4 regions of the Streptomyces sp. NPDC006294 genome follow, and region 1 is predicted to be linked to each of the others. Evidence: riboswitches for the same ligand, from Rfam matches in the RefSeq annotation. Region 1 holds a riboswitch; each other region holds the start of a gene.

Region 1 (3,589 bases):
TGCCAGCCGGGCGCGCGACCCCGGTGACACGGAGGGTGTTCGAGTGGCTGCTGTGCGCGTCACCGGAGCTGGAAATCGGATTAAGCGGAATCAGTCGACCCCACTTGGGGACACCGCGAAGTCCGACCCAGTTCACCTTCCGTTCATCCAGGTTGCCTACGGTCCTCGCGTCAATGACGTCAAACGATTGCCTGGGTAAATGGAACACATCACACTGCTGCTCGCGATCGTTATCGTGACAGCGCTCGTGTTCGATTTCACGAACGGTTTCCACGACACCGCCAACGCGATGGCGACGACCATCTCGACCGGCGCCATGAAGCCCAAGACCGCGGTGGCCATGTCCGCCGTTCTGAACCTCGTCGGCGCTTTCCTCTCCGTGGAGGTCGCCAAGACCATCTCCAGCGGACTGGTCGACGAATCAGGCATCACACCTGAAGTCATCTTCGCGGCGCTCGTCGGCGCCATCCTGTGGAACCTGCTCACCTGGCTGGTGGGCCTGCCGTCCAGCTCCTCGCACGCCCTCATGGGCGGTCTGATCGGCGCCACGGTCGCCTCGGTCGGCTTCGCGGGGGTCAACGGCGGCGTCGTCGTCACCAAGGTGCTCATCCCGGCCATCGCCGCGCCGGTCGTGGCCGGTCTCGCCGCCATGCTGGCGGCGCGGCTGACGTACCGGGTCGACAGGAACACCGACGCGAAGGCCACCGCCAAGGGGTACCGCGCCGGTCAGATCGCCTCCGCCGGTCTCGTCTCCCTGGCGCACGGCACCAACGACGCCCAGAAGACCATGGGCATCATCACGCTCGCCCTGGTCGCCGGCAATGTCGTCGCCCCCGGGTCCAACCCTCCGATGTGGGTCATCGTCTCGGCCGGTATGGCGATCGCGCTCGGCACCTACCTCGGCGGCTGGCGCATCATCCGCACCATGGGCAAGGGCCTCACGGACCTCCAGCCGCAGCAGGGCTTCGCCGCCCAGACCAGCGCGGCCAGCGTGATCCTCGCCTCCTCGAACCTCGGCTTCTCGCTGTCGACCACGCACTCCTGCTCCGGCGCCGTCATGGGCGCGGGCCTCGGCCGCAAGGGCGGCGTGGTCCGCTGGTCCACCGCCACCCGGATGTTCGTGGCCTGGGGTCTGACCCTGCCGGCCGCCGGACTCGTCGCGGCGATCTCCGAGTACGTCACCAAGCAGGGCGGCTGGGGTGTCGCGGCCGTCGCCGCCTTCCTCGTCGGCTCCTGCATCGCGATCTGGTTCATCTCGCGCCGTCAGGTCGTCGACCACACCAACGTCAACGACGTCGACACCGAGGAGCCCGCGGACGTCGTCACGGACGCCGTCACGGCCGTCACCCCGCCGCCCGTCGGCGAACTGAAGACCACTGTCCCGGCCCCCGCCGACCCCGAGCCGGTCCGTCCGGCCGCGGTGTAAGGAAGCAGCAGCATGAAGATCGACTGGGTAGCCCTCGGCTCCGTGTTCGGCGTGAGCCTCGTCGCCACCGTCGCCCTGGTGGGCCTGTTCACCCTGGGCATCGTGGGCCTGAGCAAGCAGGGGTCCGGCACGCAGACCGCCGGTTCCGGCGTGCTGACCCGCACCGGCGCGTACGCGTGCTTCGCGCTCTGCGCGGCGGCGGTGGCCTACGGGATCTATCTGATCGTCACCTGACGTCCCATAGCCGCACGGAGGCCGGGCCGGACGCACCCACGGGTGGGTCCGGCCCGGCCTTCGCGTGTCCGCCCGTGTGGGACTGCGCACACTGTCCCGCAGCAGGTCAAGGGTGAGTTGACGGGCGTTCGCGCACATGGTGGACTGCCGGGGCCATCTACGGCGGCAGAAGAGGAAGTCCGGTGCGAATCCGGCGCGGTCCCGCCACTGTCACCCGGGGACACCACCCGGGGAGCCAGGAACTCTCGCCGCCGGTCACGTCGAACCAGGGCGCGGACCCTGAGTGAGGACTCCTGCCATGCCCGGCCGCGGTACTGCCCTGTCTGCACTGCCCGCCTTGCCCGCACTGCCTGTCGGACCCCGTCCCTGCGGACATCTCCCCTCGGACGGCTGATCCCGTGCGCGCCGACCGGATCTTCGTGTACGGCGCCGCGGCCGGCCTCGTCGGCGACCGACTCCTGGGCGATCCCCGCCGGGGGCATCCGGTCGCCGTGTTCGGGCGGGCCGCGGGCGCCGTCGAGCGTGCGCTGTGGCGTGACCACCGGGGCCGAGGGGCCCTGCACACCGCGCTGTGCGCCGGCGGAGCCGTGGCCGCGGCGGCCCTGGCCGCACGTGCCGTACGCCGCTCCCCCGCCGCCTCGCTCGCCCTGACCGCCGCCGCCACCTGGGCCGTCCTCGGGGGCACGACGCTCGGCCGTGAGGCCACGGCCGTCGGAGAGGCGCTGGCCGCCGGGGACGTCGAGGCCGCGCGCGAGCGGCTGCCCCATCTGTGCGGCCGCGATCCGCAGGCCCTGGACGAGCAGCAGATCGCCCGCGCCGTCGTGGAGTCCGTCGCCGAGAACACCTCCGACGCGGTCGTGGGCGCCCTCGTGTGGGGCGCCGTGGCCGGCGTGCCCGGGCTGGTGGGCTTCCGGGCGGTGAACACCCTGGACGCGATGGTCGGCCACAGGTCGCCGCGCCACCGGCGCTACGGCTGGGCCTCGGCCCGCCTCGACGACGTCGCCGGCTGGCCGGGCGCCCGGCTGACCGCCGTGCTGGCGGCCCTGGGCGGGCCCGACCCGCGAGGCGCCGTACGGGCCTGGCGGGCGGACGCCGCCAAGCACCCGAGCCCCAACGCGGGCCCCGTGGAGGCGTCCTTCGCGGGCGCCCTCGGCGTACGGCTGGGCGGGACCCTCTCCTACGGCGGCCGGGTCGAGCACCGGCCGGTGCTGTGCGCGGAGGGCCGTGCGGTGGAATTCGGCGACATCGGACGGGCGGTGCGGCTGTCGCGCCGAGTGGGGCTGCTGGCCCTGGCGGTCTGCGCGGTCGCACGGCTCGGCGCGGGGGCACTGAAACGGAGACGGGCATGAGCGGTGGGCTGCTGGTCGCGGGAACCACCTCGGACGCGGGCAAGAGCGTCGTCACCGCGGGGATCTGCCGGTGGCTGGTGCGGCAGGGGGTGAAGGTCGCGCCGTTCAAGGGGCAGAACATGTCCCTCAATTCGTTCGTGACGCGTGAGGGCGCGGAGATCGGGCGGGCCCAGGCGATGCAGGCGCAGGCCGCCCGTGTGGAGCCGACCGCGCTGATGAATCCCGTGCTGCTCAAGCCCGGCGGCGACCGCTCCAGCCAAGTGGTCCTGATGGGCAGGCCCGTCGGCGAGATGAGCGCGAAGGGCTACCACGGGAACCGGCAACGCGAGCTTTTCGAGCCGGTCATGGCGTGCCTGGAGGAGCTGCGGGGCACGTACGACGCTGTGATCTGTGAAGGGGCGGGCAGTCCGGCCGAGATCAATCTGCGCCGCACGGACATTGTGAACATGGGCATCGCGCGGGCGGCCCGGCTGCCGGTGCTGGTGGTCGGCGACATCGACCGGGGAGGGGTGTTCGCGCAGTTCTTCGGTACGACGGCGCTGCTGAGCCCCGAGGACCAGTCGCTCGTGGCGGGCTATCT
Region 2 (3,589 bases), on a different contig from region 1:
CGGACGCGGCCGACTGGGCCGTGATGGTGGACCGCAACCGCACCGGTCTGCTCGTCCAGCCCTGGGCCGTGGTCGTGCCCGCCCTGCTCATCGTCGCCCTCACCATGGGCGCCAACCTGCTCGTCGACGCCGGCCTGAAGACCGGGCCGAAGACCGGGCCGAAGAAGGGGAAGCGGACGTGGACGCCGTGAAAGCGGTCGCGGAGATCGAGAACCTGCGCGTGGACGTCGGCGGCCGGGCGATCGTCGACGGAGTGAACCTCAGGGTGCTCCCCGGCACCATCACCGCCCTCGTGGGCGCGTCCGGCAGCGGCAAGACGACCACCGGCCTCGCCCTGCTCGGCGAGTACCCGGCCGGCGCACGCGTCACCGGTCACGTACGCGTGCCCGACGGCCTCGTCGGATACGTCCCGCAGCAGCCCGGCGCCGTACTCAATCCCGCGCGCCGCATCGGCGCGCTGCTGCGGGACATCGCCCGTACGCGGGTACGCCACCTGCCGCGGCGCGAGCGCGGGGCCGCCGTCGGCGAGCGGGTCCTGCGCGCCCTGTCACGGGCCCAGCTCCCCGACGCGGCGTCGATGCTGCGGCGCTTCCCCCACCAGCTGTCCGGCGGCCAGCAGCAGCGCGTCGTGCTCGCGCAGGCGCTGCTGCTCGGCGCCAGGGTGGTGGTGGCCGACGAGCCGACCACCGGCCAGGACGCCCTGACGAAGCGGAGCATCGTCGACCAGCTGGCCGCCCTGTCCCGGGAGGGGATCGCCGTCGTCCTGCTCAGCCACGACCTGGACGTCGTACGCGCCCTCGCCGACGAGGTGCTGGTCATGCGGGACGGACAGGTGGTGGAGTCCGGGCCGGCCGAGCGCCTGTGGCTCGCGCCACGGCACCCCTGGACGGCCGAACTCCTGGCGTCCGAGTCCGCCGCCACCCGCGTCGAGCCGGACTCCGAGGGCGACGCGGTCCTGCGGGCCGGGCCCCTCACCGCCCGCCACGGCCGGACCGCTGTGCTCCGCACCCCCGGACTCACCCTTCGCGCCGGCGCATGCCTCGCTGTCGTCGGCCGCTCGGGCAGCGGAAAGACCACCCTCGCCCGCTGCCTGGCCGGCCTGCACCGCGACCACGACGGGGAGATCCTGCTCGACGGCGTCCCGCTCCCGCGCAGCCTGAGAGACCGCACACGTCAGCAACTCGCCGCGGTGCAGTACGTCTTCCAGGACGCCAGGGCGGCGTTCGACGAACACCGCCCGGTCCTGGACCAGGTGGCCCGGACGGCGGTGCGGCTGCGGGGGACGGCCGAGGCGGACGCCCTGGCCGAAGCGCTGGCCACGCTCGCCGGCCTCGGCCTGACCGAAGACCTCGTACGCCGTCGCCCCGGCCGGCTGTCCGGCGGTGAACTCCAGCGCGCCGCGCTGGCCCGCGCCCTGCTGGCCCGGCCCCGTGTGCTGATCTGCGACGAGATCACCTCCGGCCTCGACACGGTCACCCGGCGGGCGATCCTCGACACGCTCGCCGGACTCGTGCGCGACCGGGGCGACCTGTCCCTGGTCCTGATCACACACGACCTGGCCACAGCCGCGACGGCCACCCGCATCGCCGTGCTGGAGGCCGGCGACCTCGTCGAGGAGGGACCGGCGCGGCAGCTCCTCACCGCCCCGCGACACCCGTTCACCGTCCGGCTGATGGAGACCACCGCACGACTGCCGACGCGGGCACGCGCCTGAGCCCGGTCCGGGAGGCGGACCGGCCCGACCCCCGTGCTCGCGTGAGCCGCATCCTCTCGATGACGGAGGTGACAGAGAAGACGGAGATGACGGACGGGCGCCCTTTCGCACACGCTATGCTGCAAGTCGCCCCGCGGGGGAAGTCCGGTCGAAGTCCGGCGCTGACCCGCAACGGTAGGCGGAGCCCCACAATGGCCCCGCGAGCCCGATCACCCGCGGCGGTGAAGGCTCCTGTCGATTCGCCGTGGACTGCGAGAGGGTGCTGCACAGGGCGCCCCGCGTCCCGCGCCGCGCCTGTGCTCCCGTGGGTGCACGGCCCGAGGCGAAGGCGAACCGCCCGTGGCCACCCCCCTCGAACTCGAACCGGCCGCGCCACCTCACACGGCGCGTACCGGCACCGGCCCCGCGCCGCCCAGGCGTGTATCCCTGCCGCCCCTTCTTGCCGCCCTGTGCGCCGCGCTCGTGCTCTCCATCGTCTGCGGGGCAGGGATGGGGGCGTCGGGGCTGTCCTGGGGCGAGGTGCTGCGGCATCTGTGGGCCGGGCTGACCGGCGGATCCATATCCCCCGACGAAGTCCCGGCGTACACCATCGTGTGGGAACTGCGCTTCCCACGAGCCGTGCTGGCCGCCGTCGTCGGGGCCGGCCTGTCCGCCATCGGCGTCGCCGTACAGGCCATGGTCCGCAACGCCCTCGCCGACCCGTTCGTCCTCGGCATCTCCTCGGGCGCGGCCGTCGGAGCCAATGCCGTCCTCCTCTTCGGAGCCTTCGGCGCTCTCGGCCTGTGGGCCCTGTCCACGGCGGCCTTCCTCTCCGCTCTCCTCGCCATGACGCTGGTGTACACGATCGCCCGCACCGCTGACGGTCTGACCCCGCTGCGGCTCGTCCTGACGGGCACCGCGATGTACTACGGCTTCTCGGCCGTCACCACCTTCATGGTGTTCGCGGCCGAACGCGGCGAGGCTGCCCGGTCCGCGATGATGTGGCTGCTCGGGAGCCTCGGCGGGGCCAGTTGGGCATCCGTGCCGATCGCCGCGGGAGCCGTGCTCGCCGGTCTGGCCCACCTCACTGTGGCGGCGCGCCGTCTGAACGCCCTGGCGATGGGGGACGAGACCGCGGCCGCGCTGGGGGTGGACGCGAGACGGCTGCGCAAGGAGCTGTTCCTGGTCTGCGCCGCCGTCACGGGGGCGGTGGTCGCCGTGAGCGGTGCGATCGGTTTCGTCGGCCTGATGGTTCCGCACGCCGCACGGATGCTGGTCGGCGCGGACCATCGCCGGCTGCTGGCCGTCGCCCCGCTCGCGGGCGCCGTCCTGCTGATCTGGGTGGACATCCTGTCGCGTGTGGTGCTCGCTCCCGTCGAACTGCCGGTGGGCGTACTGACCGCCGTCATCGGCGTGCCGTGCTTCGTCCTGCTGATGCGCCGCCGCTCCTACAGTTTCGGAGGCGCCTGATGCGCGTCGAGACAGCTGCACTGACCGTCGAGATCGCCGGCGCGCGGCTGGTGGCGGAGGTCACGCTCCGGGCGGACAGCGGGCAGGTCGTCGGGCTCGTCGGGCCCAACGGCAGCGGCAAGTCCACGCTGTTGCGCTGCGTCTACCGGGCGCTGCGCCCCTCGGCCGGCACGGTCCGGCTCGACGGTGAGGACCTGCACACCCTCAGCGCGCGCGAAGGCGCCCGCCGCCTGGCCGCCCTGCCCCAGGAAGCGGTCACCGAGTTCGACTTCACGGTCGCCGAGGTCGTGGCGATGGGGCGGCTGCCGCACCAGCGGTCGACGGCCCGGACCACCGACGAGGACCGGAAGGCGTGCGAGGCCGCGCTGGTGAGGGTAGACGCCGGCCACCTCGCCGACCGCGGCTTCCTCACCCTCTCCGGCGGCG
Region 3 (3,589 bases), on a different contig from region 1:
TCGAGGGCACCCGAAGAGTCTTCGCGGGGCAGGCAAGAGGTTATTTCCGAAGAAGCGTTTCGGGCTATTGTGGACCAGGCTCTCAAAGAGGGTTTCGATAGGGGTCGCGAGAATGGGAGAGGCGATACGGAGGAGGGCGCAGCCGAGGCTGGTCGTGTCGATGTATCCCATGTGGAACGGGCCTTGGCCTACCGGCGTACGTATGCAGCGCTGAGTAGTCAGATACAGCTGTCCCGGATTTCGCGTTTCTTGACCGTGGGCTCGGCCCTGACCGGAGCTCTTCTGCTCTCCGCTGCGGCAGTGGTCACCGCGGTGACCTGGCGCCAGGTGGACATGCGACCGTATAACGCGGCAGGTGGTGTGCTCCTTGCACTGCTCCTGGTGGTGTTCGTCTTTGGCCGGCGCATGAGCACCGGTCAGCCGAAGGGGGTGGAGCCGAAGTCGGTTGCGGAATTGAGACTAGAAGTCGACCTTTTGGAGGAGCGGCGCATCCTCGAAGCGTCCACCGGGGCACGGTCCTCGAAGGATCGGCAGCACTCCTACCGGGAGTCGATCCCGCAGGAGATCGACCGGTTGCGGCGCGAGACGCGGCGTTATCGACGGGTGCACAACTTCTTTCAGTGGGGCCTCTTCGTTGCGTCAGTGGCCATGATGGTGACCTCGGCCGTCTACGAGCAGCCGCAGCCCGGCAAGGCAATTATGATCTCTCTCGGGGCATTCGTGTCGCTGACCACTGCGGTGACTGGCTACTTCAAGTACCGGGAACGCGCTTTCAACCTTCAGCAGACTTCCGACGCGATCGAACAGCACGTCACTGCCTTTGACTTGGCGATCTCCCCGTACAACCAGCAGGACGAGGCGGCCAACCTGGAGAAACTGGCCGAGAACGTCGAGACGCTGAGGGTAGAGCAGCGCAAGCGCCAACAGCAGCTAGAGCAACCCAACCAGGGACAGCAAGAGGTCATCTGACTGGCGGCGGCTGGACTGCGGTCAGACGCCCACCTCGCCCGAGACCCTCGAGGTCGCACGGGCTGGAGTGCACCGCTCTGCTGCCCTGGTTCAGTCCTTCACTTCCGGGCCGTGGTCCGCACTCCGTGGCCGTACAATGGGCCCTGGACGCAGGGGGATCCGGTGCGAATCCGGAACTGTCCCGCAACGGTGTGCGCCTCCAGGCGTCAGTCCGAGGACCTGCCCATCCAGAACGTGCCCGAGCGTGTCCGCGCGCCCGTGCCCTTCTGGGAGGGCTTCGGGACATCGACTTGAAGCTCGATCCATATGGATCGAGCTTTCTTGCTGTCGACCTCCAGGTCTCTCCAACGAAGGGGCGAGGTCTGTGCGAGCGCGCAGACGAGTTGCCGCCGTCACCGGCGGAGACAGCCAGGAGGACTTCGTGACTATTCAGATCGCGCCGCTGGCGGCCCTGCTCCTTGTCGTGAGCATTGCCGTCGGCATCACGGTCTTCAAGTACACCGCCCGTACCGCCGGCCGCGGCGATCTGGGGACGGCGATTGGCTCGGGGGCTGCCGTGGCGATGGTCCTGGCGCTGCTGCTCGCCCCCGGGTTCGGACAGACCCCGGCCAACCCCGCGACATCGACGACCACCCCGGGCGCGGCCGAGCCTGTCCAGTAGTCGACGGTTAGGTGTGGCGGCGGTCAGTTGCCGACAACCCTCGCAGGCGTTGCGTTGTCGGCTGCTGCTGCTGCAGAAGAAAATTTCGGTGTGGCGAGCAGCTCCGCCGCGGGTCTGCTGGGTTGCGTTGTTCTGGTTACCAGCCGGCCAGCAGACTGTCACTGGCCCCGAGGGCCTGGCTACTGGGCCATCTGTGGGCCACAGGGCTGAATAGCGGTCGCCGTGCGCTCATAACTGCAGGTGAGACCAGGACGCGCGCGTTACGCGTGGCGGTCTTGAAAACCGTCGTGGCGCGAGTCACCGTGGGTTCAAATCCCACACCCACCGCTTGCAGGTCAGAGAAGTAGCAGGTCAGAGGGCGCGGCTCCGGTTCGGAGCCGCGCCCTTGGCGTTCACCTTGTCTCACCCTGGGGCGGGGTGTCCCACCGTTGACCGGTGCGTGTGGCCAGCCAGGTCGCTCGTCTGCGTCCCGGACCCGAGAGCCACTGCGTCCGAACGAGGCACTCGGGTGCCGGGAGCGGCCCCACTCCGTTCTTCACAGGCCTGCGGGGTGTGCGTCGCCTGCCCGGCCGGGCTGTGGAGGTACCGCGGCAGGTGTCGTCCCGGAGTCGGGGGAGGCTTCCTCCGCAGTGATGCCTGTTCGTCGGATGCCGCGCCGCCGTAGCCGCCCCAGGGCGCGGTAGAAGCGGTCCGGCAGGAACACCGCATCGGCGACGATCATCGCGCCGGAGAACAACGGCAGTCCCATGAGCACCGCGATGTTCACGTGCATGCCCAGAAGCAGGAGCAGTACGGGGTATTTCAGCCTGCTGAAGAGGACGAAGGGAAAGGCGACCTGCACCAGCACCGTCATATAGCCGACGACGGTGAGCAGTACATGGTGGCCGTCGATCGCCTGGGACAACTCGGGCCAGGGGCGGAACAGGCCGATGTTCAGGACGTAGTGGAGGGCGGAGCCGTCGGCCCACTTGTGACCCTGCACCTTGTACAGGCCCGCGCATCCGTAGAGGAAACAGACCTGGGCGGCGATGACGAACATGCCGCAGTTGTGCAGCACGGTGGTCAAGATGGATTGGGCGCCGCCGAGTCGGTGACGGAGACCGCTGCCCCACGGGTCGCCTGCCTTGTCGGCCGCCGCCTTGAGCCGGTTTCTGCGAGCGTCGAGGGACCAGCGCCGGCCGCAGGCGGTGAAGACCAGGTAGACGGCCATGAGGACCATGAGGTTGTCCCCGCCGTCCGCCAGGTAGATCGCTCTGGCGTGGAACGACACCACCACGATCGCGAACAGCAGGGACACCGCACGCGTGCGCCAGCCCAGTACGAACAGCGCGCACGTGACAAGAGCGACGGCGTAGCAGATCTCGAAGTACACCGGGCTGTCGGACAGGAGGAGGAGACTGGCCCATCCGCTCTGGTCGTACATCTCCCTGGCAAGTTCGGGCGTCCATGGCGAACCGGGGCCCCACATCTCGTCGCGGTGCGGGAACTCCCGGAGCAGGAAGACGAGGTAGAGCAGCCCGTACCCGATGCGCAGCATCGCCGCCGCGTACAGGGAGACCGGTCGCCCGGTCAGGAGGACGAGGGAAGCGTGGGTCCGGTCGAGCACGCGCTGGAGCACACGATGGAGCACGCCTGCGGCAGCCTGCCCGTTGGCTTCTTGTGGCGCTGTGGGTGCCGTGGTCGGAGCCTTCTCAGTCCGCGTCATGCGAGTCCACCTTCCACCAGGGCAGGTACCGGGTTGTGGCCGGCGCAGGTGCCGCGGAGGTCGGGCGGGATCCGTCCGCCGGGCGGGGAGCGGCAATCGGCAGCGTGGTCACCCGCAGCTGGATGGAGTCGAAGGTGCCGTCTCGTTGGGCGGTGACGCGGTCCGCCGCGATGTTGCGGAGGTATTTCCGGATCAGAAGAGCCCGCTCCGACTGCGGCTGGTCGTCGCTGCCATGCGTTTTGAGATAGGAATTC
Region 4 (3,589 bases), on a different contig from region 1:
CCGCCGCCGAGGAGCGCGCGCCGCTGGAGCGGGTCGAGGCGATCGGCCGGCAGGTCAACGCGTCGACCCGCAGCTTCGGTGTGGCGCTGAGCGCCTGCAGCACCCCGGCGAAGGGCGGTCCCACCTTCGACCTGCCCTCCGGCGAGCTGGAACTGGGCGTCGGCATCCATGGCGAGCCGGGGCGGGAGCGCCGCCCGATGATGACGTCGCGGGAGATCGCGGACTTCGCCGTCGAGGCCGTCCTGGAGGATCTGCGCCCCTCCGGCCCGGTGATCGCCCTCGTCAACGGCATGGGCGCGACACCGCTGCTGGAGCTGTACGGCTTCAACGCGGAGGTCCAGCGGGTGCTGGCCGAGCGGGACGTGGCCGTGGCCCGGACCCTCGTCGGCAACTATGTGACGTCCCTCGACATGGCCGGCGCGTCCGTGACCCTCTGCCAGGTCGACGAGGAGCTGCTCAGGCTGTGGGACGCGCCGGTGCGGACCCCGGCGCTGCGCTGGGGGCCGTGACGGCCCGCGTCCCCCGGCACCGCCCCCCTTCGAACCGACCCGACCCACCAGGGAGTTCCTGTGCTCGACACCGAATTCTTCCGCCGCTGGCTGGCAGCGGTCGCTGCCGCCGTGGACCGGGAGGCGGACCGACTGACCGAGTTGGACTCGGCGATCGGTGACGCGGATCACGGCAGCAATCTCCGGCGCGGCTTCGCGGCCGTCGGCACCGCGCTGGAGAAGGAGCCGCCGGCGACGCCCGGCGCGGTCCTGATGCTGGCCGGACGGCAGTTGGTGTCGACGGTCGGCGGCGCGTCGGGCCCGCTGTACGGGACGCTGCTGCGGCGCACCGGCAAGGCGCTGGGCGACGACGCGGAGGTGACGCCCGCGCAGCTCGCGGAGGCGCTGCGGACGGGGGTCGCCGCGGTGGCGCAGCTGGGCGGCGCGAAGGCGGGCGACAAGACGATGCTGGACGCCCTCGAGCCGGCGGTGGCGGCGCTCGGTGACAGCACCGGGTCGTTCGCCGCGGCCCGCGAGGCGGCCGAGCAAGGGGCCCTGGCGACGGTGCCGTTGCAGGCGCGCAAGGGCAGGGCGAGCTATCTCGGTGAGCGCAGCATCGGCCACCAGGACCCCGGAGCCACGTCCTCCGCCCTGCTGGTCGCCGCGCTCGCCGAGACGGTGGAGACGGCATGAGCGGCGGCGGGCAGGTCGGGATCGTGCTGGTCTCGCACAGCAGGGAGGTCGCCGCCGCCGTCGCCGAACTGGCCAAGGGGCTCGCGGGCGGCGGCGGTACGGCCCCGGTGGCGCCGGCCGGCGGGACCCCGGACGGCGGTCTCGGCACCAGCGCCGAACTGATCACCGCGGCGGCGGAGCAGGTCGACGGCGGGGCGGGCGTCGCGGTCCTGGTGGACCTGGGCAGCGCCGTGCTGACGGTCAAGGCGCTGCTGGCCGAGGGCGACGAACTGCCCGACGGGACCCGGCTGGTGGACGCGCCGTTCGTGGAGGGCGCGGTGGCGGCCCTGGTGACGGCCTCCGCCGGGGCCGACCTGGACGCGGTGGAGGCGGCGGCCTCGGAGGCGTACGACTACCGCAAAGTGTGACGTACGGCTGCGGCGGCCCCTCGGGCACCGCCGCCGCGAGAGGCGAGGTGCGGCGGCCGTGAACCGTGCGGCGCCGCCGCCGCGAACCCGGACATACCGCGGCCGCGGACAGCCACCCGCGCCGCCGCCCCCGGCCCGGATGTGGCGAACGGCTCACCCCGTCGCGGCCCGGTGCGCCCGTGCGCGGCTTGTGATGTCGCTGGTCGGCGCATTACTGTCACGGGGCCTTGGTGTTCGGGAAACCGGTGCGGTACCGGTGCGGCCCTCGCCACTGTGATCGGGAAGTCCGGCTCCGACCCCTCACGGGGAGCCACTGGGACACCGCGCCTGCGCGTGGTGCCCGGGAAGGCGGAGTACGGGCGGCATGACCCGTCAGCCAGGAGACCGGCCAGGGTGCGTTGTCCATCCACGAGGTGCTGGAGAGGGTCTCCCACATCATGCATATAGCCGAGGGGTATCTGCCCCCGTTGCACGCGGCCGCCTGGGGCGTCGCTTCCGCCCCGTTCGTCGTCCACGGCGTACGCGCCCTGACCCGCGAGGTCAGGTCCAATCCCGATTCGACCCTGCTGCTCGGCGCTGCGGGCGCCTTCACGTTCGTCCTGTCGGCGCTGAAGATCCCGTCGGTGACCGGCAGTTGCTCGCACCCGACCGGTACCGGTCTCGGCGCGATCCTGTTCAGACCGCCGATCATGGCGGTACTCGGCACCATCACGCTGCTCTTCCAGGCACTGCTGCTGGCGCACGGCGGTCTGACCACGCTCGGCGCCAACGTCTTCTCGATGGCGGTCGTCGGCCCCTGGGCGGGGTACGGGGTGTACCGGCTGCTGCGCCGGTCCGGGGCGCCGCTGATGGTGAGCGTGTTCTTCGGCGCGTTCACCGCCGACCTGTCCACGTACTGCGTGACCACCGTCCAACTGGCGCTCGCCTTCCCCGACCCGGGCAGCGGCGTGGCGGGCTCGCTGGCGAAGTTCGGCGGGATCTTCGCGCTCACGCAGATCCCGCTGGCGGTCAGCGAGGGCCTGCTCACCGTGCTGGTGATGCGGCTGCTCAGCCGGTCCAGCAAGGGCGAACTGACCAGGCTGGGCGTGCTGGTTCCGGGTGCGAAGAAGGAGGCAACGGTCCGATGAACCGTAACGCGAGGATCAACGCCCTGCTCCTGCTGGCCGTTGCGGCCCTGGCCGTCCTGCCCCTGGTGCTGGGGCTCGGGGACCACAAGGCCGAGCCGTTCACCGGCTCGGACGGGGAGGCCGAGACGGCGATCACGGAGCTCGAACCGGACTACGAGCCCTGGTTCTCCCCGCTGTACGAACCGCCGTCCGGCGAGATCGAGTCGGCGCTGTTCTCCCTGCAGGCGGCGCTCGGCGCGGGCGTGCTGGCGTACTACTTCGGGCTGCGCCGGGGCCGGCGGCAGGGCGAGGAGCGGGCGAAAGAGGCGCAGAGCAAGGAGGCGGGGGCGAAAGCCGCCGCCAAGGACTCCGACGCCGCCGCGCCCCCGGCGTAGCCGCCGATGCTTCCCATCGACGTGGCGGCGCACAGCAGCAGCTGGCGCCGCCGCCACCCGTGTGAGAAGGCCGCCCTCGGGATCGGTCTGACGGTGACGGCCGTCTGCCTGCCACCGTGGCCCGGCGCCGTCCTCGTCGCCGCGGCCACGCTCGTCGTGCTGCTCGGTCCTGCGGGGGTGGCGCCGCGCCGGCTCTGGCGGGCGTTCCGTATCCCGCTGGGGTTCTGTGTCACCGGGGCCGTACCGCTGCTGTTCGCGGTGGGCGGCCCGGACGGCCTGGTCGCGCTCGCCCCGGACGGGCCGGGACAGGCGGTGCGGCTGCTGCTGCGCACGTCCGCGGCCTCTCTGGGCGTACTGCTGTTCGCCTTCACGACGCCGATGTCCGACCTGCTGCCGCGGCTGGTCAAGGCGGGCGTGCCGCCCGCGGTGGTCGACGTGGCGCTCGTCATGTACCGGATCAGTTTCCTGCTGCTCGACGCCGTGGCGAACATCCGCCAGGC

The links. Region 1 has a riboswitch for cobalamin ahead of ACFYOP_RS31830 (cobalamin biosynthesis protein). Riboswitches for the same ligand answer to the same signal wherever they lie in the genome.
Region 2: another riboswitch for cobalamin. It lies ahead of ACFYOP_RS22005 (iron ABC transporter permease); the one in region 1 lies ahead of ACFYOP_RS31830 (cobalamin biosynthesis protein).
Region 3: another riboswitch for cobalamin. It lies ahead of ACFYOP_RS15500 (hypothetical protein); the one in region 1 lies ahead of ACFYOP_RS31830 (cobalamin biosynthesis protein).
Region 4: another riboswitch for cobalamin. It lies ahead of ACFYOP_RS12100 (energy-coupling factor ABC transporter permease); the one in region 1 lies ahead of ACFYOP_RS31830 (cobalamin biosynthesis protein).

Annotation. Positions count from the first base shown of each region.
Region 1 covers NZ_JBIAHV010000025.1:18,345-21,933, reverse strand. The annotation lists gene ACFYOP_RS31840 (inorganic phosphate transporter) at 200-1,426, shown strand; gene ACFYOP_RS31835 (hypothetical protein) at 1,439-1,660, shown strand; cobalamin riboswitch at 1,792-1,925, shown strand; gene ACFYOP_RS31830 (cobalamin biosynthesis protein) at 2,059-3,009, shown strand; gene ACFYOP_RS31825 (cobyric acid synthase) at 3,006-3,589, shown strand, end outside.
Region 2 covers NZ_JBIAHV010000012.1:51,734-55,322, reverse strand. The annotation lists gene ACFYOP_RS22015 (ABC transporter permease subunit) at 1-191, shown strand, start outside; gene ACFYOP_RS22010 (ATP-binding cassette domain-containing protein) at 188-1,714, shown strand; cobalamin riboswitch at 1,817-1,950, shown strand; gene ACFYOP_RS22005 (iron ABC transporter permease) at 2,054-3,163, shown strand; gene ACFYOP_RS22000 (ABC transporter ATP-binding protein) at 3,163-3,589, shown strand, end outside.
Region 3 covers NZ_JBIAHV010000008.1:20,782-24,370, reverse strand. The annotation lists gene ACFYOP_RS15505 (DUF4231 domain-containing protein) at 1-969, shown strand, start outside; cobalamin riboswitch at 1,091-1,211, shown strand; gene ACFYOP_RS15500 (hypothetical protein) at 1,391-1,630, shown strand; tRNA gene ACFYOP_RS15495 (tRNA-Ser) at 1,844-1,959, shown strand; gene ACFYOP_RS15490 (HTTM domain-containing protein) at 2,166-3,260, opposite strand; gene ACFYOP_RS15485 (DUF5819 family protein) at 3,322-3,589, opposite strand, start outside.
Region 4 covers NZ_JBIAHV010000006.1:91,650-95,238, reverse strand. The annotation lists gene dhaK (dihydroxyacetone kinase subunit DhaK) at 1-509, shown strand, start outside; gene dhaL (dihydroxyacetone kinase subunit DhaL) at 570-1,181, shown strand; gene ACFYOP_RS12105 (PTS fructose transporter subunit IIA) at 1,178-1,588, shown strand; cobalamin riboswitch at 1,800-1,996, shown strand; gene ACFYOP_RS12100 (energy-coupling factor ABC transporter permease) at 2,026-2,715, shown strand; gene ACFYOP_RS12095 (energy-coupling factor ABC transporter substrate-binding protein) at 2,712-3,089, shown strand; gene cbiQ (cobalt ECF transporter T component CbiQ) at 3,096-3,589, shown strand, end outside.